4 regions of the Mixta sp. BE291 genome follow, and region 1 is predicted to be linked to each of the others. Evidence: predicted binding sites of a transcription regulator. Region 1 holds the regulator's gene; each other region holds the start of a gene.
What was found. Region 1 encodes PurR, which represses purine synthesis genes. Its sites were predicted from a motif close to CANGCAAACGTTTGCNTG; they were not measured.

Region 1 (7,759 bases):
CGCACTACGCTGGGCGCGAAAAAGCTGGGGCAGCGGGTGAATATTGAAATCGATCCGCATACGCAGGCGATTGTGGATACGGTAGAGCGCGTGCTGGCGCAGCGAGAAGCGACGCTGGCGGCAACGGTTAATCAGATTGCAGAGTAAATAATAAAAAAACAGGCAACCCGGTTGCCTGTTTTTTTATACGCGACAGCGGTTAATGCGGTACGCGCAGGCCGCCCTCAACGCCGCGGCTGAATACCACCTGCCACAGCTGAATATCACGCGCACGAAACGCCCCGGCGCAGGCGTTTAAATAATAGGTGAACATGCGTTTAAAGCGCTCACCATATTTTTCCGCCAGCTGCGGCCAGGCCTGCAGGAAGCGCTCATACCATGCCATTAGCGTCTTGTCGTAGTCGGCGCCGAAATTATGCCAGTCTTCCATAATAAAATGCGCTTCGCTGGCTTCAGCAATATGGCGTACCGACGGCAAACAGCCGTTGGGGAAGATATATTTATCGATCCACGGATCGACATGCATGTCGGTTTTTATCGCGCCAATGGTATGCAGCAGAAACAGGCCATCCGGCTTAAGGTTACGGTCGACCACGTTGAAATAGGTGGCGTAATTTTTCGGGCCGACGTGTTCAAACATGCCAACGGAAACGATGCGGTCATACTGATTATCTAAATCACGGTAATCCTGCAGCAGGATATTGACGTCCAGACCTTCGCAACGCTGCTGCGCCATTTTCTGTTGTTCGGCGGAGATGGTCACGCCATCGACCGTGACGCCATAATGACGCGCGGCAAACTCAGCGAGTCCGCCCCAGCCGCAGCCGATATCCAGCAGCTTCAGGCCAGGTTTTAGCTTAAGCTTTTCGCAAATCAAGGTTAATTTAGCCTGTTGCGCCTCTTCCAGCGTCTGAGCGCTTTTCCAGTAGCCGCAGGAGTATTGCATAAAGGGATCCAGCATCAGTGAAAAGAGATCGTTCCCTAAATCGTAATGCTCCTTGCCCACCATCCACGCGCGTTTTTTTGACTGTAAATTGGTAAGCCGCGCTGCCGCGATACGTAATGTATCTTTGAAATGATGAGGAAGTTGTTGATCAAGTTGATGTTTTAATACGCGTTGAAAAAATATATCTGGCCGCTCGCAATCCCACCAGCCATCCATATAGCTTTCACCCAGGCCAAGCGATCCTTCTTGCAAAACACGTTTAAAAAATTCAGGATTTTTGACCTGAATATCCCAGGGGCGCTTACCATTGATCTCAATATCAGCCGTTTCCAACATTTCATGGACGATACGATACCAATGGTTTTCCTCCAGGTTCACTTCTTCTATGCACGATGTACTCATAGCTTCTCCATCACCTGTGTGATACGAACCTGAGAAACAGAATAGTCAATTTCTCAGGATTGTGAGAAATCTCACGGAAGACCGTGTGCCAGATATCTGACGTTGCGCAGAGGATTGAAAGGCATTGAAAGCCCGGGGCCACAATTATTGTCGCGGAAAGCGGGCGATGGGCCGGGGAAAAGTACGCTAACTGTTATAAGTGACTGCCTTGCAAGGAGTATAGGCTCCCGCAAGGCAAGATACAACGGTTAATAATTAGGGTGCTAATTATGTGTGCGTTCGTGTGCCACGTACTGCAACGCATAGCCCAACGCGACCAGCAGAATGGTTGAGAACATCACCGAGCTGGTGGTCAGTAACGGATGGCGTAACCAGGAAGAGACCGCCAGGCTGGCAAAAAAGCACAGGCCCAGCTGCAGGCAGTTTTGCAGCGCAGCGGCTTTGCCGGTGTCATCCGGGAAGGGCAGCAGCGCATTGGCTACCACGATGGGATAAATAGCGCCATTCGCTAGCGCCATGCCGCAAAATGGAATTAACAATCCCCACAGCGTAACCCGATCGCTAAGCGAGACGATAAACAGCGCAGCTACGCTCACAGCATAAAAAACCAGCAGGAAGGGCAGCAGCGTGCGACCGCTGCGACGCTGCAGCGCCGAGCGACAGCCAAAGCCGCCTACCAGAAACGCCACGGTCTGCGGAAGATAGCTCAAACCAATATCGGCCGGGCTTAATCCCAAATCGTGCAGGATAAAGGGCGAACCGGTCAGCCAGGCGAAAAAGCTGGCGGAGCAGGCGGCATAAATCAGCACGTTGCCGCTGTAGATACGCGACGCCAGCAGACGGAAAAAACCGCTGCGCTGGCCGGTTGGCTCAGAGGCGGGCGCGCTTTTTTTCAGCTTCGCCGTCGCAAACAGCAGCGGAAGCGTTACCAGAAACAGCGTCAGAAAAATCGATCGCCATGAAAAGTGGCTCAGCAGCCAGGCGCCCAGCAGCGGCGCCAGCGCGGGCGACAGCGCGACCAGCGGCATAATGGTGGCGAAAACCCGATTCGCCTGCGCCCCGCGATAGCGATCCACTACCAGCGCCTGCCAGCTCACCGCCGCCGAGCAGACGCCCACCGCCTGCACAAAGCGCAGGATTAACATCTGCCAGGTGGTCTCCGCCCACAGCATCCCCGCACAGCCCAGCGCAAACAGCGCCAGACCCAGCAGCAAGATCGGTCGACGACCAAAACGGTCAGAGAGCGGTCCCCACAGCAGCTGCGCGCAGGCGAAACCGCCAAGGAACACGGTGAGGCTGGCGCTAATCACGCCGGCAGAGGTGTGAAAACTTTCCTGCATGGCGGTAAACGCGGGCAGGTACATATCGGTGGCGAGAAAACCCAGCGTACTGAGCAGCGCCAGATAGAGCATAAATCCTTTTGAAGCAGACATCACTTTCTCATTATTAGCAGGTGAACAGACCGCGCGAGGTTAAAGGATGTTTTTCTGATTGTGAAACGCTAAAATTTGCCGGTTGATATCAAAAATTTTGCAGGCAAAACATGTGGTCTGAATATGCACTGGAAGTGGTCGATGCCGTGGCGCGCAATGGCAGCTTCTCTGCCGCCGCCGAGGAGCTACATCGCGTACCCTCGGCCATCAGCTATACCGTACGTCAGCTGGAGTCCTGGCTGGCGGTGCCGCTTTTTGAGCGACGCCATCGCGACGTGGTACTCACTGAGGCAGGCGAGCTGTTTATTCGCGAAGGCCGTGCTGTTATCAAAAAAATGCTAGCCACGCGGCGGCAGTGCCAGCAGGTGGCGAATGGCTGGCGCGGGCAGTTAAGCATCGCCGTGGATCGCATTGTTAAGCCGCAGCGTACCCGTCAGCTGGTGCTTGATTTCTATCGGCACTTCCCGGATATGGAACTGCTGATCACGCCGGAAGTGTTTAACGGCGTTTGGGATGCGCTGGCGGACGAGCGGGTTGATGTGGCGATTGGCGCGACGCAGGCGATTCCGGTTGGCGGGCGCTTTGCCTTTCGCGATATGGGCGCGCTTAACTGGCGCTGCGTAGTAAGCGTTGATCATCCTTTAGCCAGCGTCAGCAGGCAGCTGGAGGATGATGATATTCGTCCCTGGCCCTCGCTGGTGCTGGAAGATACCTCGCGCGCATTGCCACGACGTACCACCTGGACGCTGGATAATCAGCGCCGTCTGGTGGTGCCCGACTGGGAAAGCGCGTTTGACTGCCTGCGTGCCGGGCTGTGTGTGGGCATGGTTCCCGGACATTTCGCCGCACCGCTGCTGAAAACCCGGCAGCTCACCGAGCTGGCGCTGCCGCAACCTTTTCCCGACAGCTTCTGTTGCGTCAGCTGGTCGGAGCAAAGCAGTTCGCCCGCGCTGCGCTGGCTGCTGGATTATCTTGGCGATACGGAAACGATCAATCGGGAATGGCTGCGGGAAGCGTAGCGGCTCAGGAACAGCGGTTCCTGAGCCTGAACCTTAGCGGCGGTAGTCGCGGAAGGGACCATCGGCGACAGAGCGGCGCTCAATCAGCGTAGGATGGACTTCAATGGTTTGCGATTCTTCACGTTTGCTGGTGATCCTGTCCAGCAGCATATCAAAAGCGGTTTCGCCCAGCTGCTCTTTCGGCTGATGCACTGTGGTCAGCGCAGGGGTAAAATAGCGGGCGTTGCGCACGTTATCGTAACCGATCACTGAAATATCCTGCGGCACGCGCAGTCCCAGCTCATCGGCGGCGCAAATCGCGCCCATCGCCATAATATCGCCGCCGCAGAAAACGGCGGTAGGGCGCTGCTTCTGCGCCAGGATTTGCTGCATAGCGCGATAGCCAGACTCTGGCTCAAAGTCGCCCTGAACGATCCACTCTTCGCGTACCGCAATGCTGGCCTCATTCAGCGCTTTGACAAAACCGGCGAAGCGCCCGCTGCCGGTGTTGCGTTCCATCTGACCGGGGATCACGCCGATATCACGATGTCCGCGCTCGATCAGATAGCGGCCAGCGAGATAGCCGCCCTGGAAAGCATTATCCAGCACGGTATCGGTAAAGTCGCCGCGCGATTCGCCCCAGTCCATGACTACCATAGGAATATTGCGGTTCTCCTCCAGCATCTTCAGCAGCGCTTCAGGATATTCGGAGCACATCACCAACAGGCCATCCACGCGCTTTTGCGCCATCATGGAAAGATAAGCCTGCTGTTTCTGTAAATCGTTATGGGCGTTGCCCAGAATCAGGGTATAGCCACGGGCGAAACAGCGCGTTTCCACCGCTTCGATAATCTCAGCGAAATAGGGCGCCTCGCTGGACGTCGCCAACAGGCCGATCGATTTAGTGTGGTTGACTTTCAGGCTGCGTGCGACCGCACTGGGCGAATAGTGTAGTTCTTTGATGGCTGCCCACACGGCCTCACGGGTTTCTTCCGCGACAAAACGGGTTTTATTGATGACGTGCGATACCGTGGTGGTAGAAACGCCGGCACGCTTTGCGACATCTTTGATTGTTGCCATTAAAAAGATACTCCTGCGCCTATCGTAATAGTTTGATAAGGCTAATGTTAATCGTTTGCGTCCCGATAGCGTTATTCAGCACGCGTATGGGTTATCATCAGGCGGGCTGAGGTACGTCTTAGCGGCGGGACGTCTTAAAATAAGGGTCGTCGACAACGGTGGTTTTGGTCGTTGCGCAACGCAAGGCGGGGATTCTACCAAGCTGGCGCAAAGAAAACGAGATTTTTACCAGGGAGTATGGGAAAATCTATACCGTTATTTTTTGTGTGGTTAAAGGAGAGGCCAAATGAGCACGGATTTAAAACTATCAATAGGCACCACGGTGGCGGCATTACTGGTGATCATGGCGTTTAGCTTCACCGCCGTTATCAATTAATCGCCAGCCAGAAATAAAAAAAGCCTGTCATATGACAGGCTTTTTTGTTGCGCAACCGCGTTAGCGAATGGTGCGCGGCGTCATCACGCGGCGAGCGCCAACGTAGTGCCGCTGCCAGTAATCATCGCTCAGCTGGCTAATCTGGATATCTTTACCGGTGCGCGGCGACTGGATAAAGCGTCCGTTACCGAGATAGACGCCGACGTGATCGGCTGCGCCACGATTATTAATGCGGAAGAACACCAGATCGCCTTTTTCCAGCGCTTCACGGTTAATCGATGCCGCATCACGCAGGTGGTACATTTCATTAGCGGTGCGGGGAATTTTAAACTTCACCACATCTTTATAGGCGTACCAGACCAAACCGCTACAGTCGAAACCGGTATGAGGCGAGGTGCCTCCCCACTGATAGGGCTTACCTAACTGGCTCATCAGTTTGTTCATCGCCGTTTCACGCGCCTTTTGATAGCGCTCACGATGCGCCTTGCTCATCTCCAGCGGGCCGCGCTTAGCGACTACAGCGGTTTTTTTCTCGCCGCGCTGGCGACCATAGCGCTGTTTGCTTTTTTTACTGATGCTTTTTTTTACGCTGGTGGTTTTAACCGCGCTACGACTCTTTTTCGTGCTGGCTGTGGCAACCGTGGCAGGTTTACTTTTCTTCTTTAGCTTGTTTTTTTCGACGCTGGCCGGACGGGCTTTTTTACTGGTGGTTTTTACCACCCGGCGCTTGCGACGGTCGTCGTCGCGGGCGGCTTTTTTATCAATTTTATGCTGAGTGGCTTTGACTGGCGCCTGCGGGGATGCCTCGGCAACGTTAAAAAAGAGTTGAGCAACGGTCAGCATAAAAAGCGTAATCAATAAACGCATGGTGTGGTTACACTCAAAGCGCAGTGATAGCGCAAGGTTAATCTTATTTCTGCCATAGCGACAGACTCCTGAAGGGCCAATTCTAATCGAACTTTTTGCGAAAAGATAAAGCCTTTTTTAGTGAAATAAACTTTAAATGCATATAGATGTAAAAATAAGCGTAAACAGGCGGTTATCTCAGCAAAGTTATTGCCAGGTATTAACCACCGCGCAATGCATCGCGCTGATACGGGTTATTTTGCTGTGACAAGCCGCTACAATAACCCGCGTCATTTAACCTTACAGAAAATGTCGTTTTCAGCAACCCGCTACAGTCGCTACAATCAATAGACACGAAGCATGCTATTTAAGGAAGGCAATTATGAGTACTGTTGAAAAAATTCAGCGCCAGATCGCAGAAAACCCGATTCTGCTTTACATGAAAGGCTCGCCGAAGTTACCCAGCTGTGGCTTTTCGGCGCAAACGGTTCAGGCTCTCTCTGCCTGTGGCGAGCGCTTCGCCTATGTGGATATCCTGCAAAGCCCTGACATTCGTGCTGAGCTGCCGAAATATGCTAACTGGCCCACCTTCCCGCAGCTGTGGGTAGATGGCGAACTGGTTGGCGGCTGCGATATCGTGATCGAGATGTTCCAGCGCGGCGAACTGCAGACGCTGATTAAAGAAACAGCAGAAAAATATAAAGAAGCGGAATAAATTTTCCGCTTACAACAGCAAAGGGCGCTTCAGGCGCCCTTTTTTACGGCGGACGGACTATTCACCGTCGCTGATTTCAGCAGGCTGTTCCTCATCGACCGGCAGCGGCGGCCAGCCGCCCAGACGTTTCCAGCGGTTTACCAGCTCGCAAAACAGCTCCGCCGTGCGCTCAGTGTCATACAGCGCCGAGTGCGCCTGGCTGGCGTCAAAAGCGATGCCTGCGGCCTTACAGGCTTTCGCCAGCACCGTCTGACCCACTACCAGCCCGCTCAGGGCCGCGGTATCAAAGGTGGCGAACGGATGAAACGGATTGCGCTTTAGCGCCGTTCGCTCAGCGGCGGCCATCATAAAACTGTGATCGAAATTGGCATTATGCGCAACGACAATGGCGCGATTGCAGCCCTGATCCTTTATGCCTTTGCGCACCTGTTTAAAGATAGCGTGCAGCGCATCATATTCATTGACCGCGCCGCGCAGCGGATTCTCAGGATCGATACCATTGAACGCCAGCGCCTCCGGATGCAGAATCGCGCCCGCAAAAGGCTCGACGTGAAAATGCAGCGTCTGGTCGCGTTGCAGCCAGCCATTTTCATCCATTTTCAACGTAACGGCGGCAATTTCCAGCAGTGCATCGGTTTTGGCGTTAAATCCGGCGGTTTCGATATCAATTACCACTGGATAAAAGCCGCGGAAGCGGTCAGATAATGCGTTCAGTTGTTTCGATTCAGACATCAGGATCTCATTGGCGAAAAAATGCAGCGCGCATTATGGCAAATTTCGCCAGGGGTTGCAGCAGCAGGAAAAAGAAGGGCGCCCGCAGGCGCCCAAAAAACTTAGTGGCCGAGGCCATGACCAGCGTGTTCGTTCTCAATCAGTTCGATTTTGTAACCGTCCGGGTCTTCAACAAAGGCGATAACGGTGTTGCCGCCTTTAACCGGGCCCGCTTCACGGGTCACTTTACCG
Region 2 (7,759 bases), on a different contig from region 1:
CGCCGGGAAATCTGCTGTTTATCCGCTATACGCCGGAAACAGAGCTGATCCCCAACCGCTTACGCATCCCGGAGCCGCCGCTAAATGTGCAGGATATTATTCCGCTCGATCGGCTGGATGTGATGTTTGTGCCGCTGGTGGCGTTTGATAAGCATGGACAGCGTCTGGGAATGGGCGGCGGATTTTACGATCGCACCTTACAGCACTGGCGCAGGCATCGCTTTCTTCCTGTTGGCCTGGCGCACGACTGCCAGCAGGTCGATACGCTGCCGGTGGAAACCTGGGATATTCCGCTGCCCGCGATGTTAACCCCTTCACGCCTGTGGCAGTGGGAAAAATAGCACGCCGCCCGGAATCAGGCGGCGCGATGAGCAAAAAAACAGTCAATCAGTAAAGCAAACGGGCGCGCATGGTGCCCGGAATCGCCTTCATCATCGTCAGCGCCTTGTGCGCCACATCCAATTCCGCATCGATATCGATCACCACATAACCCATTAACGGCGTGGTTTGCAGATACTGCGCCGAGATATTAATGCCCTGCTCGGCAAATATCTGGTTGATCGCGGTTAGCACGCCTGGACGGTTTTCATGAATATGCAGCAGGCGGCTTACGTGCGCGCCGTGCATTGGCAGCGAGACTTCCGGGAAGTTAACGGCGGAAAGCGTAGAGCCGTTATCAGAATATTTTGCCAGCTTACCAGCGACTTCAATGCCGATATTCTCCTGCGCTTCCTGAGTAGAGCCGCCGATATGCGGCGTCAGGATCACGTTGTCGAACTCGCACAGCGGAGAATTAAACGGATCGCTGTTGGTTGCCGGTTCTTCCGGGAAAACGTCGATCGCCGCGCCGGAGAGATGTTTATTCGCCAGCACCTGGCAGAGCGCCGGGATATCCACCACCGTTCCGCGTGAGGCGTTAATCAGCAGTGAGCCTGGCTTCATCTGCGCCAGTTCTTCTGCGCTCATCATATTCTGGGTTGAGGGAGTTTCCGGCACGTGCAGGCTGACCACATCGCTCATATTCAGCAGATCGGCAAGGTGCCTGACCTGCGTGGCATTGCCCAGCGGCAGCTTGTTTTCGATATCGTAGAAAAAGACATGCATCCCCAGGCTTTCCGCCAGCACGCCAAGCTGCATACCGATATGGCCGTAACCAATGATGCCCAGCTTCTTGCCACGCGCTTCATACGAGCCGGCGGCCTGTTTGTTCCAGATGCCGCGATGGGCTTTGGCATTCGCTTCCGGGATGCCGCGCATCAGCAGCAGCATTTCACCAATAACCAGCTCCGCTACTGAACGGGTGTTAGAGAATGGCGCATTAAACACCGGCACGCCGCGCGTTGCCGCCGCCTCTAAATTCACCTGATTGGTGCCGATACAGAAGCAGCCCACGGCCACCAGCTTTTCAGCCGCGGCAAAGATCTCTTCGGTCAGCTGAGTACGGGAACGAATACCGATAAAGTGCGCATCGCGAATGGAGGCTTTCAGCGCTTCACTATCCAGCGCGCCTTTGTGATATTCGATATTGGTGTAACCTGCCGCACGCAAATTATCCAGCGCAGTCTGGTGAACGCCTTCCACCAGCAGAAACTTAATTTTGTCTTTCTCCAGCGATACTTTTGCCATTTCCCGACCCTATTTTGCAGACTTCAGAAGGGGCTGTAATAAGCCAGCCTTCTGTCAAAATATCAAAATTTACGCGCGCGGCAATACAAACGATTGCCTGCCGCTTAGCATGGGTAAAGGAAGATAGGGGCAGATTCAACAGATTATGATGGGAAGCACCTTGCAGGCAGAATGATAGCGCTCCAGGCATCTCTTATGTGACATAAGTCACTAAATTTCGCCTACTGGAGAAAAGATGTTTTTCGGCAAGAAATAACCGGCGCGAGCTACGCGCCAGCCAGATCATTTGGTGATGGTTTTTACGCCGTCCGGCCCGCCAATCAGCGCAACGTCGGCGCCACGCGCGGCAAAAAGCCCTACCGTCACTACGCCAGGCAACGCATTGATAGCGCGTTCCAGTTCAGAGGGGTTCACGATACTCAGATTATGCACGTCGAGAATAATGTTGCCGTTATCGGTGATAACCTGCTGACGATATTCCGGCAGGCCGCCCAGTTTCACCAGTTCACGCGCAACATAAGAACGTGCCATCGGGATCACCTCCACCGGCAGCGGAAAACCGCCCAGCACATCAACCTGCTTGGAAATATCGGCGATACAGATAAATTTATCCGCTACCGCAGCGATAATTTTCTCACGCGTTAGCGCTGCGCCGCCGCCTTTAATCATTTGCATTTGCGGGTTGATTTCATCCGCGCCGTCAACGTAGATCGCCAGCGAATCCACCTCGTTAAGGTCAAAGACCGGGATCCCCAGACTCTTTAACTTCAGCGTAGAAGCATCCGAGCTGGAAACGGCGCCTTCGATCTGATGCTTAATCGAGCCGAGCGCATCGATAAAGTGGGCGGCGGTTGATCCGGTGCCTACGCCGACAATCGTCCCTGGCGTGACATAATCCAGCGCGGCCCAGCCTACTGCTTTTTTCAGTTCATCCTGCGTCATGGTATGTTTAAAACCTGTGCTAATGGTGTGCGCGTAGTATAAAACAAGCTCTGGTTAAAATGCGTATTGGATGCGCGGCGTTTTGTCGCTTTGCAAAGCAGTGCACAAACTGCCGCTTCTGACCGCAGCGGCAAAGCGTGAATTTTATGGCATAGTGTCCCGGCATTGCTGAAGGAGAACAAAATAACAATGAAAAGACCCGACTATCGAACGCTTCAGGCTCTGGATGCTGTGATCCGCGAGCGCGGCTTTGAACGCGCGGCGCAAAAGTTATGTATCACCCAGTCGGCGGTGTCACAGCGTATTAAGCAGCTGGAAAATATGTTCGGTCAGCCTTTGCTGGTGCGTACTATTCCACCGCGCCCGACCGAACAAGGACAAAAGCTGCTGGCCCTGCTGCATCAGGTAGAGCTGCTGGAGGACGAGTGGCTGGGCGATGAAAACGGCGGCACTACGCCTCTGCTGCTATCGCTGGCGGTGAATGCCGACAGTCTGGCGACCTGGCTGCTGCCAGCGCTAAAAGAGGTGTTAACCGATTCGCCGGTACGCCTGAATTTGCAGGTGGAAGATGAGACCCGTACCCAGGAGCGCTTACGACGCGGCGAGGTGGTGGGCGCGGTGAGTATTCAGCCGCAGCCGCTGCCCAGCTGTTTGGTGGATCGGCTTGGCGCGCTGGATTATCTGTTTGTCGGCTCACCCGAGTTTGCCGCGCGCTATTTTGCTAACGGCGTGACGCGCTCGGCGTTGTTGAAAGCGCCAGCGGTGGCTTTTGACCACCTTGATGACATGCATCAGGCTTTCTTACAGCAGAATTTCGATCTGTCGCCCGGCAGCGTGCCTTGTCATATCGTTAACTCATCCGAGGCGTTTGTGCAGCTGGCGCGTCAGGGATCGACCTGCTGTATGATTCCGCATTTGCAGATCGAACGGGAGCTGGCGAGCGGTGAGCTTATCGATCTCACGCCCGGTCTTTATCAGCGCCGCATGCTTTACTGGCACCGCTTTGCGCCGGAAAGCCGCCTGATGCGTAAGGTAACCGACGCGCTGCTGGCGCATGGTCATCGCGTATTGCGTCAGGAAGAGGAAGCGCTCAGCGGTTAGGGCGCGAAAAGGCAATCCCGCGCAGGCACGCAAGTACCCAAAGCGCAGGGCGCGGGGAGTACAGGCAGAAGAGTAAAGCGTCCCGCGCCATGGACGGCGCGGGTCGAGCTGTCAGGGATGACGTTTTTTGCGTCTTTACGATCGGCCTGCACTCTCCGCGCGGGCAAACCAGCTCCTAAAGCCTGAGGCGTGGGGAGCGCAGGCAGAAGAGTAAAGCGTCCCGCGCCATGGACGGCGCGGGCCGAGCTGTCAGGGATGACATTTTTTGCGTCTTTACGATCGGCCTGCACTCTCCGCGCGGGCACATAAGCGCCCAACGCGCAGGGGCTGTTTCTGCCGGGTTTATTTATTGCGCTGTAGCTCGAACACCACATCAACCTGATCGTCAAAATGAATGCTCTGCTGCTCATAGGTTTGCTCAGCGGAGGTCATCGGCGCAGCATCCGCAGCTTTATACATACGTGCCATCGGCATCGGCTGATAGTTGGCAACGTGATAGCGCACGCTGTAAACCTGGCCCAGCGTCGCGTTAAAGCCTTTTGCCAGCGCGGCCGCCTGCTGCGTAGCGTTTTCAATCGCCGCCTGACGCGCCTTCGCCTGATAATTATCCGGATTCGCGACGCCCAACTCCACCGAGCGAATTTCATTCAGCCCCGACTTAAGCGCGCCATCCAGCAAATCGTTCAGCTTATCCAGCTGACGCAGCGTTACCTTTACCTGACGCACCGCACGGTAGCCTTTCAGCACCGACTTGCCCTCTTTGGTGTAATCATATTCCGGCTGGGTACGCAGGTTCGCTGCATCAATATCTTTCTTCTCAATGCCATTTTTATTGAGCAAATCAAAATATTGCGCCACGCGGTCATCCGCCTGTTTCTTTGCTTGCGCCGCATCCTTTGAGGAGACGTTAACTTCGATTGCCAGCGTGGCGATATCAGGACGCGCATCTACGCTGGCCTGCCCTGAGGTGACAATATGCGGCCCATTGGGCAACTCATCGGCCTGGGCTAACTGTGAGCCGATGCTTAACCCCATGGTTGCGGCCAGAGCCAGTGCTTTCAGTTTCACGAAAGGTCCTCCTTGAAGACAAAAAATTAGCGAGACGCCGGGTGGCGGTTGCCATAACGGCCACGCAAGCCTGCCACAAGCCAGACGCGGGCAACATGCGTGTTCATCTGAGTTTTTATTGTGGCAAAAGTTTCTTTTTTTGCCGCCCCGCCGCATTTAATGCCATTGGTCGCCTAGTGAAACCCTGTAATCGCCTGTAATGCCAGCTTTAGCGCAATAAACCACATCACCAGGCCAACAAACAGATTGATGATGCGCTGCGCGCCAACCGTACTCAATCGTGGCGACAGCCAGGCCGCCAGCAGTGCCAGACTAAAGAACCAGATAAAAGAGGCGCTTGCGGTGCCCAGAGCAAACCAGCGACGCGCCTCTGGCGGCAGCTGACCGCCAAGGCTTCCCAGCACCACAAACGTATCCAGATAAACGTGCGGGTTTAACCAGGTCACGGCAACCAGCGTAGCGATAATGCGCCAGCGGCTCTGCTGCTTTATCTGCGCGCTGGCCAGCGAGATATTCGCGCTAATCGCCGTACGCAACGCGCCCCATCCATACCACAACAAAAACGCGACGCCGCCCCAGGTCACCAGATTCAGTAACAGCGGCGACTGATTAAGCAGCGCGCTGCCGCCAAAAACCCCGGCGGAGATCAGGATAATATCACTCAGCGTACAAAGAGCGGCGGTCATCAGGTGATACTGCTGGCGTATTCCCTGATTAAGAACAAAGGCGTTTTGCGGCCCCAGCGGCAAAATAAGCGCCACCCCAAGGGCAAGCCCCTGAAAATAAACGGATAACATAATTTTTTTTCCCCACAGAGATAATGGCGGGCAGTGTATAGCGCAAAGACGTGGGGGTGAAATGGAAAGAACTAATGGAATATCAGCGGAGCTAATAACAATACGGGCGAGGATTGCCCTCGCCCGTTCTGGCTTATTCCGCGTTGGTCTTTGCTAACTGAACCTTTTCTGGCAGAGCCTTTTCCTCTGCCGCAGAGGTGACTTTATGCAGATGCACATCCATCTGCGGGTAAGGGATGCCAATACCGTGCGCATCCAGCGTACGCTTGAAATTTTTCATCAGATCCCAATAAACGTCCTGCAGATCGCTACTGTTGCTCCAGCAGCGCACCACAAAATTCAGCGAGGAGGCCGCCAGCTCATTCAGCCCAATCTGCACGCCTTTATCCTGCAAGACGCGCGCATCGGCATCGACCACTTCACGCAGCAGTGAAATCACCTGATCGACATCCGCGTCGTAAGCGACACCAATAATAAATTCATTACGGCGCACCGGTTCACGTGAAAAGTTAATAATATTGCCAGCAATAATTTTTCCGTTCGGCACCACGACAATTTTCCCGTCGCCGGTACGCAGCGTCGTTGAGAAAATCTGCACGTGCAATACCGTGCCCATCACGCCGCCAAGATCCACAAACTCACCGGTACGGAACGGACGGAAGGTCACCAGCAGCACGCCTGCCGCGAGGTTAGAGAGTGACCCCTGTAAGGCCAGACCGACCGCCAAACCTGCCGCACCCAGTACGGCGATCACCGACGCCGTTTGTACGCCAACGCGTCCCAACGCCGCAATCAGCGTAAAGGCGATAATGCCGTAGCGCACCAGCGCTGACAGAAAATCCGCCACGGTGGCATCAATATGTCGCGCAACCAACAAACGGTTGATGCCATTTGAAACGATGCGCGCAATGATCATCCCTACCATAAGGATGGCAAAGGCCGCCACGATATTGACCGCGTAACCGATCAGCAGCGCCTGATTATGAACCAGCCAGCCACCTGCGCTGCTAATTCCGTGTACCACATTTAAATCTTCCATCAATCCACCCTGTTATCATTCCTCAAAAAATCATTTAACCCGCCAGTCAGCGCTGACGCACCCTAAACCAAGGGTAAACAAAAACCACCCGCTTCGCCAAATAAGTGACGATAATGGTTACACTTTTAGCGCAAAATGCCATAAAAAAAGGCCCCGCAGGGCCTTTTATCATCAGTGCGCTATTACAGCGTATTGATGTTGTTCAGTTCTTTAAACGCCTGCTCTAAGCGCACAACCATGGAAGCCTGTGCAGAACGCAGCCAAACGCGCGGATCGTAGAATTTCTTGTTCGGCTTATCGTCGCCTTCCGGGTTACCCAGCTGCGCCTGCAGATAGCCTTCGTTCTTTTTGTAGTACTGCAGAATACCGTCCCAGGTCGCCCATTGGGTGTCGGTGTCGATATTCATTTTGATCACGCCGTAATCGATAGATTCTTTGATCTCTTCAGCAGAAGAACCAGAACCACCGTGGAACACGAAGTTCAGCGCGTTGTGCGGCAGGTTATGTTTCTGACACACATATTCCTGAGAGTTTTTCAGGATTTTCGGCGTCAGCACCACGTTGCCCGGCTTGTAAACGCCGTGTACGTTACCGAAAGAGGCAGCAATAGTGAAACGAGGGCTTACTTCGCTCAGTTTGGTATAAGCGTAGTCAACGTCTTCCGGCTGGGTGTACAGCGCAGAGCTGTCGAGATGGGAGTTATCCACGCCATCTTCTTCACCACCGGTAACGCCCAGTTCGATCTCCAGCGTCATATCCATTTTCGCCATACGCGCCAGATATTGGCTGCAGATCTCGATGTTTTCTTCCAGCGTCTCTTCAGACAGGTCAATCATGTGCGAAGAGAACAGCGGTTTGCCGGTCTGGGCGAAATGTTTTTCGCCTGCGTCCAGCAGACCATCGATCCACGGCAGCAGTTTCTTCGCGCAGTGGTCGGTATGCAGGATCACCGGCACGCCATATTTTTCCGCCATCAGGTGAACATGATGCGCGCCCGCGATCGCACCGGCGATAGCAGCAGCCTGCGGCTCGTCAGATTTAAAGCCTTTACCCGCGATAAAGGCAGCACCGCCGTTAGAGAACTGTACGATAACCGGCGCTTTTGCTTTTGCAGCGGCTTCCAGTACGGCGTTGATGGAGTCACTGCCTACGCAGTTCACTGCTGGCAGGGCAAATTTGTTCTCTT
Region 3 (7,759 bases), on a different contig from region 1:
GGGATATGCTGCACAAAGCCGCTTACCGCAGGAAACAGGCCAAGCACAATCAGCATCAGCGCCACGACAAAACCCACGTAACGGCTGGCTACGCCGGTCAGCTGGATAACGCCATTGTTCTGGCCGAAACAGGAGTTAGGGAAGGTGTTAAACAACGCCGAGACAAAGGAGTTCAGGCCGTTCGCCAGCACGCCGCCTTTCAGACGCTTCATATAGAGCGGCCCGCTAACCGGCTGCTCTGAGACGTCAGAGGTGGCGGTAATATCGCCGATGGTTTCCAGCGATGTCACCATAAAGACCAGCATCAGCGGAATCAGCAGGTTCCAGTCAAAGCCCAGACCGTAATAGAGCGGTATCGGAACGGCCATCAGCGCGCTGCTGCCCGATGTGCTGTTTTGCGGCAGCATATCCAGCGCCCACGCCAGCAAATAACCCACCGCCATCGCAATGACCAGCGAAGCGACACGCAGGTATGGGTTGCGTTGACGATTCAAAATAATGATCACTGCCAGCACCACGCCCGCCAGCAGCAAGTTTTTCGGCGCGCCGAAGGTGTGATCGTTCATCGCGGCAAAGCCGCCGCCGATAGAGGTTAACCCCACCTGAATCAGCGACAGGCCGATAATCATCACCACAATCCCGGAGACCAGCGGCGTAATAATCCGCCGCGCCAGATGCAGCACGCGCGAAAGTACCATTTCAGTACAGGAAGCGATCATCAGCGTTCCGAACAGCGCGGCCATCATCGTCGGCACATCGGCACCGCCATTTTTTAACGCCAGGCCGCCCATAATCAGCGGGCTAACAAAGTTAAAGCTGGTGCCCTGAATAGAAAGCAGCCCTGAGCCAACCGGCCCCCAGGTTTTAATCTGTAAAATCGAGGCAACGCCAGAAGCGAAAAGCGACATGCTGATAATGTGCTGCGTATCCTCAGCGGGCAGGCCAAGCGCCTGGCAAATCAGCAGAGCGGGGGTGATCACCGCGACAAACATGGCCAGCAGATGCTGGCAGGCAGCAAACAAGGTTTGTGCCAGCGGCGGACGATCTTCCAGACGATAAATCAGTTCGCTATTTGTTTTAATCGCAGACGCAGGTGAGGGGGTTTTACTGGGGTTGGCCGACATCACTACATTCCCTGAAAAGCAAAGATGCGATTGTAATCCTCTTTATGGCAAAAGCAATCGATTGCCTATGGGTTTCGCGTTACGGCCCGTTAGCAACGTCATCAGAAAAAGCGGTTTTCGAAATTATTGTTAGAACGTTTAGTTTATAACGCGCAGTTGTATTTCGGTTTGTCTGTTTTTGGTCTAAAAATTATTAAAAAGGAAAAACATGTGCAAAGTTAGCCAGGCAGGATTGTCTACCAGCCGTTTTTTTAATCAGGAAGGCGTTAAGGGTAAAGCGGTAGAGAATAACATTACCGAGAAAAGTAAAAAAAGTTCATTTTCACGTTTAGGTAACTTATTAAAAAGAGTAATAAATATTAGTATATTTCTGAAGGGACGTAGGTCCAATAAGGAAAACTCTGCTGCGCAGGTAATAAGTGTTAATCGCATATCCTTTAACGAAGATTCAATCTTACGTAATTTATTAACGAAAGCGAGTATAAAACCATTTAACGGTAATGAAAAAGTCTCGGCGTTTACGCCTTGCGCGGAAAATTTTTTCCACTCTTCCAAACAGGCACCTGCCAAGTTACCGCCGCCGCCGCCTTTGTCGAATAATAATAGCAGCATGACAACGGATCGCATGCAATCTGGCAATACGACGTCCATAACAGAACCTTTTGTATCGACGCCAGCGCAACCGGCATCACGGTCCGCATCATCATCGATACAGGCTGCATCGCCATTAGCACAGTCCGCACAACTCGCGCCGCTGTCGTCGTCATCCGTGTCGTCGTCAAAACAGCCTGCGCCGTCGTCTGTGCAACTTGTGCCGCCGCCCGCGCCGCCGTTAGCATCCTCCTCGGCACAACTCGCGCCACCACCACCACCACTACCGGCGCAGGATTTTCTTATTTATAACAACGAGTTAACTAAAAGACCGAGCAACGGTGCAGGAAAAAATAGTAGGGTAATGCAAAAAAAAACTGGCAGTAACGAGCAGGTGACAACACCGGGTGCCTTTTTTAACAATCTTGACGTGAATAAACTGACGCCATTCCAGAAAAAAATCTATCAACAAATGCAGGAAAACGCTGCTATTAAAGCGAAAAGCGATCAAGAGCTGGCCGAAAAAAAGGCTGCGGACAAAGCGAAAGAAGCGCAGCAAGAGGCGCGAAAAAAGATCGATGAATTAAAAAACAGGCAGGCGTTTATTGAGAAGTGCAAAGATGGTGTACCGCCACCACCGCCGCCGCCGCCGTCCGCCGAAAAACGGCCAGTTAGCGATAAAAGGCAAACGGGGACGGTGGGTAATAAAAAGGCAACATCTATCAGCCCTAAAAAGAGTAACCTTTCAAAGCCAGAAAAGAGTGAGGCGTTTGTGAATGAGCTTAAAGAGAGATTAAGCAGAAGAGCGCAACAGCAAGAGCGTTTAAAAACAAACAACGATACGCAATAAATTATGTTTCTTAATTCAGGCGTTGGTGTAGCGATCGGTTTCCGGTAGCCAGCGCTCAATCAACGCCTGGGCCTGCTGTGGATAATGCTGGTGAATATGACGCGCAATACGCTGTACCTCAGGGATAAGCGCCTGATCGCGCAGCAGATCGGCCACTTTAAATTCCGCGTTGCCGGTTTGCCGCGTACCCAGCAGCTCTCCTGGCCCGCGGATTTCCAGATCGCACTGCGCAATAACGAAGCCGTCGTTGCTGTCCCGCAGCACCTGCAATCGCTTTTGCGCCGTTTTGCTTAACGGCGATTTGTAGAGCAGCACACAGTGCGAGGCGACCGCGCCACGGCCCACGCGCCCTCTCAGCTGATGCAGCTGAGCCAGGCCCAGACGCTCCGGGTTTTCGATAATCATCAGGCTGGCATTAGGCACATCCACGCCAACTTCAATTACAGTCGTTGCTACCAGCAGCTGCATCGCGCCCTGTTTGAACGCCTGCATAACGTCCTGTTTTTCCTTCGGCTTCATGCGCCCATGCACCAGGCCGACCTGTAAATCGGGCAATGCCAGCTTTAACTCTTCCCAGGTTGCTTCTGCCGCCTGCGCTTCCAGCAGGTCAGACTCTTCAATCAGGGTGCATACCCAGTAGGCCTGACGTCCTTCCTTCTGGCAGGCGCTTTTTACCCGCTCAATGATATCTGCGCGCCGCGTGTCAGGAATGGCGACCGTGGTCACCGGCGTACGTCCGGGAGGAAGCTCATCGATAACTGAGGTATCTAAATCGGCATAAGCGGTCATCGCCAGCGTACGCGGAATGGGCGTGGCGGTCATGATCAGCTGATGAGGATGGAAACCTTGCTCCTCACCTTTTTCCCACAGCGCCAGCCGCTGATGGACGCCGAAGCGGTGCTGTTCATCAATAATCACCAGCGCCAGGCCGTTAAACTGTACCTGTTCCTGGAAAATCGCATGCGTACCCACCACCATAGAAACCTTGCCGCTGGCAATGGCTTCCTGCTGCGCCAGGCGCGCTTTACCCTTCTGCTTGCCAGCCAGCCAGCCCACCTCCAGCCCCAACGGCGCAAACCACTGGCGGAAGTTGTTAGCATGCTGTTCGGCCAGCAGCTCGGTCGGCGCCATCAGCGCAACCTGCTTTCCGTGAGCGATGACATCCAGCGCGGCCAGAGCCGCCACCAGCGTTTTGCCGGAGCCGACATCGCCCTGAACCAGACGCATCATGGGGTAATCGTGATTTAAATCCTGCTCGATCTCTTTTACCACCCGCTGCTGAGCGGCGGTGGGTTTAAACGGCAGCGCCGCCAGCAGCCGATCGCGCAGCTGATGACGCGGCGGCATAGCCAGCGCGTGATAGCGTTGCGCGCCTGCACGCACCGCCAGCATGCTCAGGTTATGCGCCAGCAGCTCTTCCAGAATCAGGCGGCGCTGGGCAGGATGGCGACCGCTTTCCAGATCGACCAGCTGAATATCCGGCGGCGGGCGATGCAGCGTGCGTAGCGCATCGGGCAGGCTCAGCAGGCCGCCGCGTAATTCGGCAGGCAGCAATTCGGCAATCGGGCAGGTATCCAGCAACTGCAGCGCCTGATCGGTCAGGCTACGTAGCGTGGCCTGGCGAATGCCTTCGGTGGTGGGATAAACCGGCGTTAACGTTTCCTGCAATTCGGTTACGCTGTGTTCACCCTGAATACGATATTCAGGATGAATCATCTCTGCGCCGCGCTGGCCCCGTTTGATCTCGCCATACGCCGTTACGCGCGCGCCGGGCGACAAGCCGTTTTTCATTCCGGCATTAAAGTTGAAAAAGCGCAGCGTTACGACGCCAGAGCCATCGCTGATCTGGCTGACCAACATCCGCCGCCGCCCAAAAGTCACATCGGTATGCAGCACCTCGCCTTCTACCGTTGCCCAGATGCCGGGCAACAGATCGTTAATACGATAGAGTTGCGTGCGATCTTCATAACGCAGCGGCAGGTGCAGCAGTAAATCCTGCACGGTATGCAGCCCGATCTTTGCCAGCTTTCCAGCCTGGCTTGCGCCTACGCCGGAAAGGGTATTGAGCGGAACGGCATCCAGCAGGCGGCCTGTCATCGTTTAGCCGTTGACTGCATAGCGGCCCACCACTCGGCATCGGCAATCACTTCGCCGTTGTCGCTGATTTCGGGGCGCGGCAAACCTTTCTGTTTAGCCACGCGCGCCAGAACCGGATAGCCGCCCTCAAACAGCAAACGTTGCTGTTCCGCATGCGGCAGCGTGCTGATATCACGCTGATACATACCGGCATTTTGCCGCTGGCGTTGCGCTTCATAGAGAATCAGCGCGGAGGCGACCGAAACGTTCAGCGACTGCACCATGCCCACCATCGGGATAATGATGTCTTGATCGGCCAGCGCCAGCGCTTCCTGTGTAATCCCGGTTTTTTCCTGTCCCATCAAAACACAGGTTGGACGGGTATAGTCGATTTCCCGGAAATCCACCGCTTTGGCGGAAAGGTTGGTCGCCAGGATCTGCATATCCTGCTGTTTCAGATGGGTTACCGCATCCGCAATGGTGCGATGGGTTTTGACCTGCACCCAGCTATTGCTGCCTGCCGCCGACGAAACCACGGTACGCATGCGGTTAGCGGGCCAGATAGCGTGAACTTCATGAACGCCCACCGCGTCCGCCGTACGAATAATCGCGGAGACGTTGTGGGGTTTATGTACCTGCTCCATGCAGACGGTGAGATCATGCTGGCGCGCGGCCAGCATCTCGCGTATACGAGCAAAACGTTGAGCATTCATGCGTTAATTTCGGTTACGGTGAACTTTGATTACGTCCGGCATTACACGAATTTTGCGCATAATATTCGCCAAATGAACGCGATCGCGTGCCGTCAAACGAATAAAGGCGCTGTAAACGCGGCCGTCACGCTCTTCCGTGTTCAGGCTTTGGATATTCGATTTGGCTGTGTTAATCGCCGCCGTCAGGTTCGCCAGCGCGCCCTGATGGTTAAACATATCGACTTTAATCTCAGCGACAAATTCCTGCTCGGTTTCTTTATCCCATTCCACCGCCATAAACTTCTCGGGCTCTTTCTGATAGCCACGAATATTACGGCACGACTCATGGTGAACCACCAATCCCTTACCGGGACTGACGTGCGCCACAATCGGGTCGCCAGGAATCGGACGACAGCACTTGGCAAAGGTAATCAGTACGCCATCAGCGCCTTTGATCGCCAGCTTGCTGCGTGAGGTGGCATTACTGGAGACGCCGCCTGCGGTATCCAGCAGGTTTTTCGCTACCACCACGCTCATTGCGTTGCCCAGGCCAATCTCTGCCAGCAGATCATCCAGCGATGCCAGCTTCATCCGCTCCAGCTCTTGCTCAATGCTTTCTGGCGCAATCTCAGCCAGTTTACGGCTGCCGCCGAGCGCATGGTTAAGCAGGCGACGTCCCAGGCTTACTGAATCTTCGCGCTTGAGGTTTTTCAGCAGCTGACGAATTTTGGCGCGCGCCTTGGAGCTGACAACAAAGTTAAGCCAGGCGGCGTTAGGACGGGCGCCTGGCGCGGTAATGATTTCCACCGTTTGACCGCTGGCCAGCGGCTGCGAAAGGGGATAGGGCTGCCTGTCGACGCGCGCGCCCACGCAGGCATGACCAATATCGGTATGCACCGCATAGGCGAAATCCACCGGCGTCGCGCCAGCTGGCAGCTCGACAATACGCCCTTCCGGCGTGAAAACGTAAATCTCATCCGGGAACAGATCGGATTTAACGCTTTCAATAAATTCAAAGGAGCTACCGGCGCTCTGTTGCAGTTCCAGCAGGCTTTGCAGCCAGCGTTGCGCACGTATCTGCGCGGTAGTGCCGCTCTCGCCCTGTTCTTTATAAGCCCAGTGCGCCGCAACCCCCATCTCTGCCATCTGATCCATATCTTCCGTACGGATCTGCACCTCAACCGGCACGCCATGCGGGCCAATCATTGAGGTATGCAGCGACTGATAGCCGTTCGCTTTCGGGATGGCGATATAATCCTTCACCCGACCCGGACGCGGCTTATACAGGCTATGCATCTGACCCAGCACGCGATAACAGGTATCCACATCACGGACAATGACGCGAAACGCGTAGATATCCATAATCGAGTGGAAACGCTGCTCTTTCAGGTTCATTTTGCAGTAGATGGAATAGAGGTGCTTTTCACGACCAAATACGCGGCAGGGAATACCGGCTTCCTGAAGTCGCCCTTCGATCTCCGCAAGGATTTTCTGGATCATCTCCTTACGGTTACCGCGCGCGGCTTTCACCACTTCTTTAATAACGCGATAACGATTGGGATAGAGCGCTTCGAAGCCCAGCTCTTCCAGCTCGGTTTTCAGGTGATGGATACCTAACCGGTGCGCCAGCGGGCTGTAGATTTCCAGCGTTTCACGCGCGATGCGCCGCCGTTTATCTGGTCGCAGCGAGCCCAGCGTGCGCATATTATGCGTACGGTCAGCCAGCTTGATCAGGATGACGCGAATATCCTGCACCATCGCCATGATCATTTTGCGGAAGTTTTCCGCCTGCGCCTCTTTTTTATCACGGAACTTCAGCTTATCCAGCTTGGATACGCCTTCAACCAGTTCGGCGACGCTTTTGCCGAACAGCTGCTCCATGTCCTGATAGGTGGCGGGCGTGTCTTCAATCACGTCGTGCAGCAGCGCGGCCATGAGCGTTTCATAGTCGAGCTTCATTTCCGCCAGAATACAGGCGACGGCGACGGGATGCGTGATATAAGGCTCACCGCTGGAGCGAGTCTGCCCCTCGTGAGCATCACGTGCGACAAGGTAAGCTTGCTTGAGGCGCTTGATCTGCTCCTCAGGCAAGTATTTTTCAATCAGCTGATTGAGGCTTTCAAAAAGATACAAGGGCGAGCCTTCCGGCTAATTAACGACGACCTTCAGCAATAGCGGTAACAGCCTGCAACTCGGCGGCTTCTTGCTCATGCTGTTCCTGGCGCTCACGAACATCAAGGATCTGATTAGTGATCAGGCCTTCTTCGATTTCACGCAGAGCGATAACGGTCGGCTTATCGTTCTCTTCCGGTACCAGCGGATCTTTACCGCTCACCTGCATCTGACGTGCGCGACGTGCAGCGACCAGAACCAGGTCAAAACGGTTACCAATTTTCTCTACTGCGTCCTGAACGGTTACGCGTGCC
Region 4 (7,759 bases), 500 kb from region 1:
GCCGATGAGATCGGCGCCCAGATCGCGCTCATGAGCCAGCTGGCGCTGAGCGATCAGGAACATGCCTGGCTTGCCGGCCTGCCCTTTTTTAAGCCTGATTACCTGGCGTGGCTGAAAGCCTTCCGCTATAACCCCGATCAGGTCAGCGTGCGCAATCATGCAGGCAAGCTGGATATTCGTATCAGCGGGCCGTGGCGCGAAGTGATTATGTGGGAAGTTCCCCTGCTGGCCTTGATCAGCGAAGTGGTTCATCGCCACCGTTCGCCGCAGGCGACGCCGGAGATGGCCGTGGAACGCCTGCTGGAAAAAATCAGCGACTTTAAACAGCTGACGCAGGATCTGGATATGTCGCGCTTCCGCCTGATGGATTTCGGCACCCGCCGCCGCTTTTCGCGCGATGTGCAGCTGGCTATCGTCAGTACGCTCCAGCGCGATTTCCCCTGGCTGATCGGCTCCAGTAATTATGATGTGGCCCGCCAGTTGGGTATTACGCCGGTCGGCACCCAGGCGCACGAGTGGTTTCAGGCGCATCAGCAAATCAGCCCGGTGCTGGCCAATAGCCAGCGGGCGGCGCTGCAGGCCTGGCTGGATGAGTATGACGGCCAGCTTGGCATTGCCCTGACCGACTGCATTACCATGGATGCTTTCCTGCGTGATTTCGGCCCCGGTTTCGCCAACCGCTACGAGGGGCTGCGTCATGATTCGGGCGATCCGGTGGAATGGGGTGAAAAAGCGCTGGCGCATTATCAAAAGCTGGATATCGATCCGCACAGCAAAACGCTGGTGTTTTCCGATAATCTCGATTTCAGCAAAGCGGTGGATCTCTATCGCCACTTTGGTCAGCGCACCAATGTCGTGTTCGGTATCGGTACCCGTCTGACCTGCGATATTCCCGGCATCAAGCCGCTTAATATTGTGATTAAGCTGGTGGAGTGCAACGGCAAACCGGTGGCGAAGCTTTCTGACAGCCCAGGCAAAACCATCTGTCACGATAAAGCCTTTGTGCGGGCGTTGCGTAAGGCCTTCGATCTCCCTTTAGTTAAAAAAGCCAGCTAACGGCTTCCGCCAGCGCGATTTTGCCGCGCGCTGGCGATCTTTCTCTCTCTTCTATTAATTAATTCGCGAAATAAAAAGAAAACTGTTCCCCGACGGTGAATTCTGCTTGTGTCCTGCCGGACGGCAAGTAACATAGATTGGCCCCAAACTCGGGGTTAACCTGTTTATTTTCGAACTAATAAAGAGAGAACTTTATGAGCGTAGTGCCTGTAGCGGACGTACTGCTCGGCCAGGTTGCGGTTGGCGAAGAAGTCACCGTGCGCGGTTGGGTACGTACCCGAAGAGATTCAAAAGCCGGTATTTCCTTTGTTGCCGTGTATGACGGCTCCTGCTTTAATCCCGTTCAGGCTGTCGTCAATAATTCTCTGCCTAATTACCAGAGCGAAGTGCTGCGTTTAACGACCGGTTGTTCCGTTATCGTCACGGGCAACGTTGTTGAATCTCCGGGCCAGGGACAGAGTTTTGAGATTCAGGCGACGGCTATTGAAGTAGTGGGCTGGGTAGAAGATCCCGATACCTATCCGATGGCGGCAAAACGCCACAGTATTGAGTATCTGCGCGAAGTGGCTCACCTGCGTCCGCGCACTAACCTTATCGGCGCCGTTGCACGCGTGCGTCATACGCTGGCTCAGGCGCTGCACCGCTTTTTCCATGAAAATGGCTATTTCTGGGTTTCCACCCCGCTGATTACCGCATCCGATACCGAAGGCGCTGGCGAGATGTTCCGCGTTTCTACGCTGGATCTGGAAAATCTGCCGCGTGATGCGCAGGGCAAAGTGGATTTCAATGAAGATTTCTTTGGTAAAGAAGCCTTCCTGACCGTTTCCGGCCAGCTGAACGGCGAAACCTACGCCTGTGCCCTGTCAAAAATTTATACCTTTGGCCCGACTTTCCGTGCCGAAAACTCTAACACCAGCCGCCATTTGGCGGAGTTCTGGATGCTGGAGCCGGAAATTGCGTTTGCGTCGCTGGATGATGCGGCCGATCTGGCGGAAGCGATGCTGAAATATGTTTTCCAGGCCGTACTTAACGAGCGTGCCGACGATATGGCTTTCTTCGCCGAGCGCGTCGATAAAGAAGCCGTTAGCCGTCTGGAAAAATTCGTCACGGCGGATTTCGCCCGCGTCGATTATACCGATGCTATCGATATTCTGCAGGCCTGCGGCCAGACGTTTGAAAACCCGGTTGAATGGGGTATCGATCTCTCTTCAGAGCATGAGCGTTACCTGGCGGAGAAACATTTCCAGGCGCCGGTGGTGGTGAAAAACTATCCCAAAGAGATCAAAGCCTTTTATATGCGCCTTAATGAAGATGGCAAAACCGTGGCGGCGATGGATGTGTTGGCACCGGGCATTGGCGAGATCATCGGCGGTTCGCAGCGTGAAGAGCGTCTGGACGTGCTGGATCAGCGTCTCAATGAAATGGGCCTGAATAAAGAAGATTATTGGTGGTATCGCGATCTGCGTCGTTACGGCACCGTGCCCCACTCTGGCTTTGGTTTAGGTTTTGAACGTTTAATTGCTTATGTCACCGGCGTACAAAATGTAAGGGACGTTATTCCTTTCCCACGCACACCGCGCAACGCCACTTTCTAAATTTGGCATTAAATATAAGAAATTCATATATATACGAAGGCTGACACTGTCAGCCTTTTTTTATTTTTGTAAATTTTGAGATATCTCACAAAGTTCCCTTATTTTTACATTTTGTAATACATATTTTCTTTCTGAAACTACTATTAGGCTTTCGTAGCATTTTCGGGGTAGAATTACCTGGCGGCGAATGGAAAGATGCCTGCAGACACAGGAAGACACCAAACTCTGATCAAGCCTTTGTAAACAATTCTTGACGGCAGTGGCAGGTGTCCAAATAACTCCAATGAGGGTAATAAAAAATGATGAAGCGCAACATTCTGGCAGTGGTCATCCCTGCTCTGTTAGCTGCCGGCGCAGCTAACGCAGCGGAAATCTATAATAAAAATGGCAACAAGCTGGATCTGTACGGTAAAGCGGTTGGTCTGCATTATTTCTCTGATAATGACGGTTACCAGAGCGACGGCGACAAAACTTACGTTCGTTTCGGCTTTAAAGGCGAAACCCAAATTAATGACCAGCTGACCGGTTTCGGTCAATGGGAATATAACGTTCAGGCGAACAACTCTGAAGGCGGCTCAGACGCTCAGAAAGGCAACAAAACCCGTCTGGGCTTTGCCGGTCTGAAATTCGGTGACTACGGCTCACTCGACTATGGCCGTAACTATGGCGTGGTGTATGACGCGCTGGGCTGGACCGATATGCTGCCGGAATTCGGCGGTGATTCAGCTAACTCCGATAACTTCATGAACGGTCGTAGCACCGGCCTGCTGACCTATCGTAACACCAACTTCTTTGGTCTGGTTGACGGCTGGAATTTTGCTGTTCAGTACCAGGGTAAAAACGAGCGTACTGACGATCTCAGTCGTGCGAATGGCGACGGCTGGGGCGTTTCCAGCAGCTACGAAACACCCATCGGCGTAGGCTTCGCGGCTGGCTATAGCAGCAGCGACCGTACCAATATTCAGGCGGCTGGCGCACGCACCACTTATTCTGATGGCGTTGCCGGTGCCACTGACCGCACCGACACGACGGGCGAAGGCGCAGGTAAACGTGCTGAGTCCTGGGCGACCGCGATTAAATATGATGCCAACAACATTTACCTGGCAGCTATGTATGGCGAAACCCGTAATGCCACAGCGGTTACTTATTCTCGCGCAGGCACCTTCGTTGCCGCTAACGGCGCAACCTATGAGAACGCATCTACTGAAGGCTTCGTAAACAAAGCGCAGAACATTGAACTGGTCGCACAGTATCAGTTCGATTTCGGTCTGCGTCCGTCTATCGCCTACGTTCAGTCTAAAGCGAAAGATGTTGAAGGCATTGGCGACGTTGACCTGGTTAAATACTTTGAAGTGGGCGCCACCTACTACTTCAACAAAAACATGTCTACCTACGTTGACTACATCATCAACCAGATTGATGACGACAACGCACTGGGCGTGAACTCTGGCGACACCGTTGCTGTAGGTCTGGTTTACCAGTTCTAAGTCAGCCTGCCGCAGAGCAATCTGTTCTGCTGAGGTTAAAAAAACGGGGCTTTTGGCCCCGTTTTTATTTGCCTGCATTCAGCCTTCTTATTCACTATTCTTTTTCTCGCAAACGGTTGGCATTTCAACTTTCTGGCGTTAACCTGAGGCTTCATTTCGCTTTTCTTGAAGCTTACGGACCTCTCACATGTTTGAAAATATCACTGCTGCACCCGCCGACCCTATTCTTGGCTTAGCCGATCTTTTCCGTGCCGATGACCGCCCGAATAAAATCAACCTTGGCATCGGCGTCTATAAAGATGAAACCGGGCAAACGCCGGTATTAACCAGCGTAAAAAAAGCCGAGCAATATCTGCTGGAAAACGAAACCACAAAAAACTATCTCAGCATTGATGGTCTGGCTGACTTTGCCCGCTGCACCCAAACGCTGCTGTTTGGTCAGGATAGCGCGATTGTTAGCGCAAAACGCGCCCGCACCGCACAGACGCCAGGCGGGACCGGCGCGCTGCGCGTGGCGGCTGATTTCCTCGCGACGCAAACCAGCGCAAAACGCGTCTGGATCAGCAATCCAAGCTGGCCGAACCATAAAAACGTCTTCAACTCCGCTGGCCTTGAAGTTTGCGAATATGATTATTATGACGCGGAAAGCCATCAGCTCGATTTTGATGCGATGCTGGCCAGCCTGCGCGGCGCCAAAGCGGGCGATGTAGTGCTGTTCCATGGTTGCTGCCATAACCCAACCGGTATCGACCCTACTGCAGAACAGTGGTCACAGCTGGCGGAGCTGTCAAAGGCGAGCGGCTGGCTGCCGCTGTTTGATTTTGCCTACCAGGGCTTTGCCCGTGGTCTGGAAGAGGATGCGGAAGGGCTGCGGATTTTTGCTGCCAGCCATGAAGAGCTGATTGTCGCCAGTTCATACTCTAAAAACTTCGGCCTGTATAATGAGCGCGTAGGTGCCTTTACGTTGGTTGCCGCCGAGGCCAACGTTGCCGATACCGCCTTTAGCCAGGTTAAATATACTATCCGTGCCAACTACTCTAATCCGCCTGCACATGGCGCGGCGGTGGTTGCCACTATTCTTGGTAATGATGCGCTGCGGGCGATTTGGCAGCAGGAATTAACGGATATGCGTCAGCGTATTCACCGTATGCGTCAGCTGTTTGTTAATACGCTGCAGGAAAAAGGCGCCAACCGTGATTTCAGCTTTATTATTCGCCAGAACGGGATGTTCTCGTTTAGCGGCCTGAATAAAGATCAGGTGATTCGCCTGCGTGAAGAGTTTGGCGTTTATGCGGTGAACTCAGGACGTGTTAACGTTGCGGGCATGACGCCAGATAATATGGCTGCGCTGTGCGAAGCGATCGTGGCTGTTTTATAACGCGTTGCCACGTTGCCAAAAAAATGGGCCTGCAGGCCCATTTTTTATTACGCGGCTAGATTAAAAACGGATTACTGATACGTTCCCGGCCCAGGGTGGAGATCGGCCCATGACCTGGAATAAAAGTAATATCATCGCCAAGCGGCAGCAGCTTATTTTTAATCGCATCGATCAGCGCCTGATGGCTGCCCTGTGGGAAATCGGTGCGCCCGACGCCGCCATTAAAAATAACGTCGCCAGAAATTAATAACCGCCCTTCACGATGGAAGAAAACAATATGACCCGGCGTATGGCCCGGACAGTGCAAAACTTCCAGCGTCGCCTTGCCTACCGTTACCGTTTCCCCCTCTTCCAGCCAGCGATCGGGCGTTAACGGCGCGCATTCCGCCAGACCAAACATCTGGCTTTGGGTAGGAAGCGCTTCCAGCCAGAAGGCGTCCTGCTTTTGCGGCCCGATAATCGATACGCCATAATAAGCGGCCAGCTCAGCGGCAGCACCGACATGATCAAGGTGACCATGGGTAAGCAGTATCGCGCTCACCGTAACCTTCTGCGCGTCTACCTGCTGCTTAATCAGCTCTGCATCGCCGCCAGGATCCACCAGCGCCGCCTGATGCGTTTCACTACACCAAATCAACGAGCAGTTCTGCGCGAAGGCCGTTACGGGAATAAGGTGATAATTCATAAAGCTCCGTGACCCGCGCCGCTGGCGGGTATTCTCTGCATTACCAGTGGCGCACTGGCCCGGTATCAATATGCACAAAGTTACTACGTGGGTAATATCCTACACCACCTGCGCGCATTTTTAGCGCCGCTTTGCGTATATTGCTCAGAGAAATCCCATCAATATGGAAATCCATTGCCTGGCCAAGCGTATGATAGCTATGTTTCGCCACGCCGCTGCTTTTACTTTTGCCGCGCAGCATATTGTTGGTGGCTAACGAGCGATAGCCCGAAATAAGCTGAATCGGTTTATTATTTTCGAGCATCGTTTGTAATCGATAAAGCTGATCAAACAGCGTGGGGTCGATATTCTTAATTTTATTAGCCCGATAATCGCGGAAAAAATGATTTAGCCGCACCAGCTCATCTTGATCGTAATTTTTCCCGTTAAAAAACTCGGTCTTAAGCGTTTCACCGGTATGCAGATTATTAAGCGTAAGGACGCGGGGACGAGAGGTCGAGACTGAGGCAAGAGCTGAGCCGGGAAGCAGCGCAAGCCCTGCTGCCGCACCACCAAAAACCAGCAGCTTACGACGTTGTAAATCAAAATTAGCCATAAATTGCGTTTACCTGAAAAAAAGAAAGCGAACCGTGCAAAAAGTACACAAGCCCGCACCTTAACCGTCACTCTGGGTAACGTCAAGGTGGTAAACGGCAGGAATGTGAAGATAAACGTTAATAGAGCGATTAACCCGGCTCGCTGCCATAAAGGAGAGCCGGGAAAAGCGTTCATGAATCAACTATTAAAGCAGCAGCTGGCCCGCCTGAGCCAGAATACGCGTGCCTGACTGCGCGGTAGTATCGTAATTGTAAATATCTGTGCGGAACTGTGTCATGCCGTCATCGGCTACCCAGGCGGTAAGATAAAACAAATTAACCGGAACCCGATGGCGAACAGGCACATAGCGCGTATCGCCCTGCTCCAGGCTGCTGGAAATACGTGCGTTATTCCACCCCGCGTCCTGCAACAATAAATTAGCCAGCTCCGAGGCTTTATTTACCCGGACGCAACCTGAACTCAACGCACGAATATCCTTCTGGAAAAGATTATGGTTTGGCGTGTCATGTAAATAGATCGCATCAGAGCTGGGCATATTAAATTTAAAACGCCCCAGCGAATTATGCGCGCCCGGTGCCTGACGTATGCGATAGGGGAAGGTCGCCGCCGAAACCATACTCCAGTCAATCATGGTGGGATCGATAACTTCCGCATCATTGCTCCAGCCGGAAAGCAAGGTATAGCCATGTTGATACAGATAAGCGGGATCGCGTTTAACTTTGGGAATAATATCCTGCCGCACCAGCGTGGTAGGAACATTCCACGGCGGATTAAGCACCACATTATTTAACGCGCTGCGCATCAGCGGCGTTTTACGATCCGGGCGGCCCACAATCACGCGTGAGGATAAAATTTTATTGCCGTCCGCGTAATAGACCAGCGAATAGTTAGCGATATTGACCATGATGCCATTGCGCATATCATCCGGTAGCAGCCGTAAACGCTGGATGTTAAGCGCCAG

Region 2: a site for PurR is predicted at 1,709-1,726, ahead of serA (phosphoglycerate dehydrogenase). Genes of this name have one in related genera too.
Region 3: a site for PurR is predicted at 1,175-1,192, ahead of J2X14_RS18135 (nucleobase:cation symporter-2 family protein). Genes of this name have one in related genera too.
Region 4: a site for PurR is predicted at 4,244-4,261, ahead of J2X14_RS01035 (amino acid aminotransferase). Genes of this name have one in related genera too.

The regions. Positions count from the first base shown of each region.
Region 1 covers NZ_JAVDXN010000001.1:734,991-742,749, forward strand. The annotation lists gene J2X14_RS03545 (riboflavin synthase subunit alpha) at 1-147, shown strand, start outside; gene cfa (cyclopropane fatty acyl phospholipid synthase) at 200-1,348, opposite strand; gene punC (purine nucleoside transporter PunC) at 1,612-2,781, opposite strand; gene punR (DNA-binding transcriptional activator PunR) at 2,892-3,800, shown strand; gene purR (HTH-type transcriptional repressor PurR) at 3,834-4,859, opposite strand; gene cydH (cytochrome bd-I oxidase subunit CydH) at 5,146-5,235, shown strand; gene J2X14_RS03575 (C40 family peptidase) at 5,296-6,102, opposite strand; gene J2X14_RS03580 (Grx4 family monothiol glutaredoxin) at 6,461-6,796, shown strand; gene rnt (ribonuclease T) at 6,854-7,528, opposite strand; gene gloA (lactoylglutathione lyase) at 7,630-7,759, opposite strand, start outside.
Region 2 covers NZ_JAVDXN010000006.1:169,313-177,071, forward strand. The annotation lists gene J2X14_RS15300 (5-formyltetrahydrofolate cyclo-ligase) at 1-341, shown strand, start outside; gene serA (phosphoglycerate dehydrogenase) at 388-1,626, opposite strand; gene rpiA (ribose-5-phosphate isomerase RpiA) at 1,909-2,568, opposite strand; gene J2X14_RS15315 (LysR family transcriptional regulator ArgP) at 2,758-3,669, shown strand; gene J2X14_RS15320 (oxidative stress defense protein) at 4,012-4,737, opposite strand; gene argO (arginine exporter ArgO) at 4,911-5,534, opposite strand; gene mscS (small-conductance mechanosensitive channel MscS) at 5,668-6,573, opposite strand; gene fbaA (class II fructose-bisphosphate aldolase) at 6,756-7,759, opposite strand, start outside.
Region 3 covers NZ_JAVDXN010000009.1:102,262-110,020, reverse strand. The annotation lists gene J2X14_RS18135 (nucleobase:cation symporter-2 family protein) at 1-1,124, opposite strand, end outside; gene J2X14_RS18130 (hypothetical protein) at 1,333-2,565, shown strand; gene recG (ATP-dependent DNA helicase RecG) at 2,581-4,662, opposite strand; gene trmH (tRNA (guanosine(18)-2'-O)-methyltransferase TrmH) at 4,659-5,354, opposite strand; gene spoT (bifunctional GTP diphosphokinase/guanosine-3',5'-bis pyrophosphate 3'-pyrophosphohydrolase) at 5,358-7,466, opposite strand; gene rpoZ (DNA-directed RNA polymerase subunit omega) at 7,486-7,759, opposite strand, start outside.
Region 4 covers NZ_JAVDXN010000001.1:239,590-247,348, reverse strand. The annotation lists gene pncB (nicotinate phosphoribosyltransferase) at 1-1,056, shown strand, start outside; gene asnS (asparagine--tRNA ligase) at 1,251-2,651, shown strand; gene J2X14_RS01040 (porin) at 2,951-4,138, shown strand; gene J2X14_RS01035 (amino acid aminotransferase) at 4,326-5,516, shown strand; gene J2X14_RS01030 (MBL fold metallo-hydrolase) at 5,572-6,201, opposite strand; gene mepK (peptidoglycan L,D-endopeptidase MepK) at 6,242-6,796, opposite strand; gene ldtD (L,D-transpeptidase) at 6,983-7,759, opposite strand, start outside.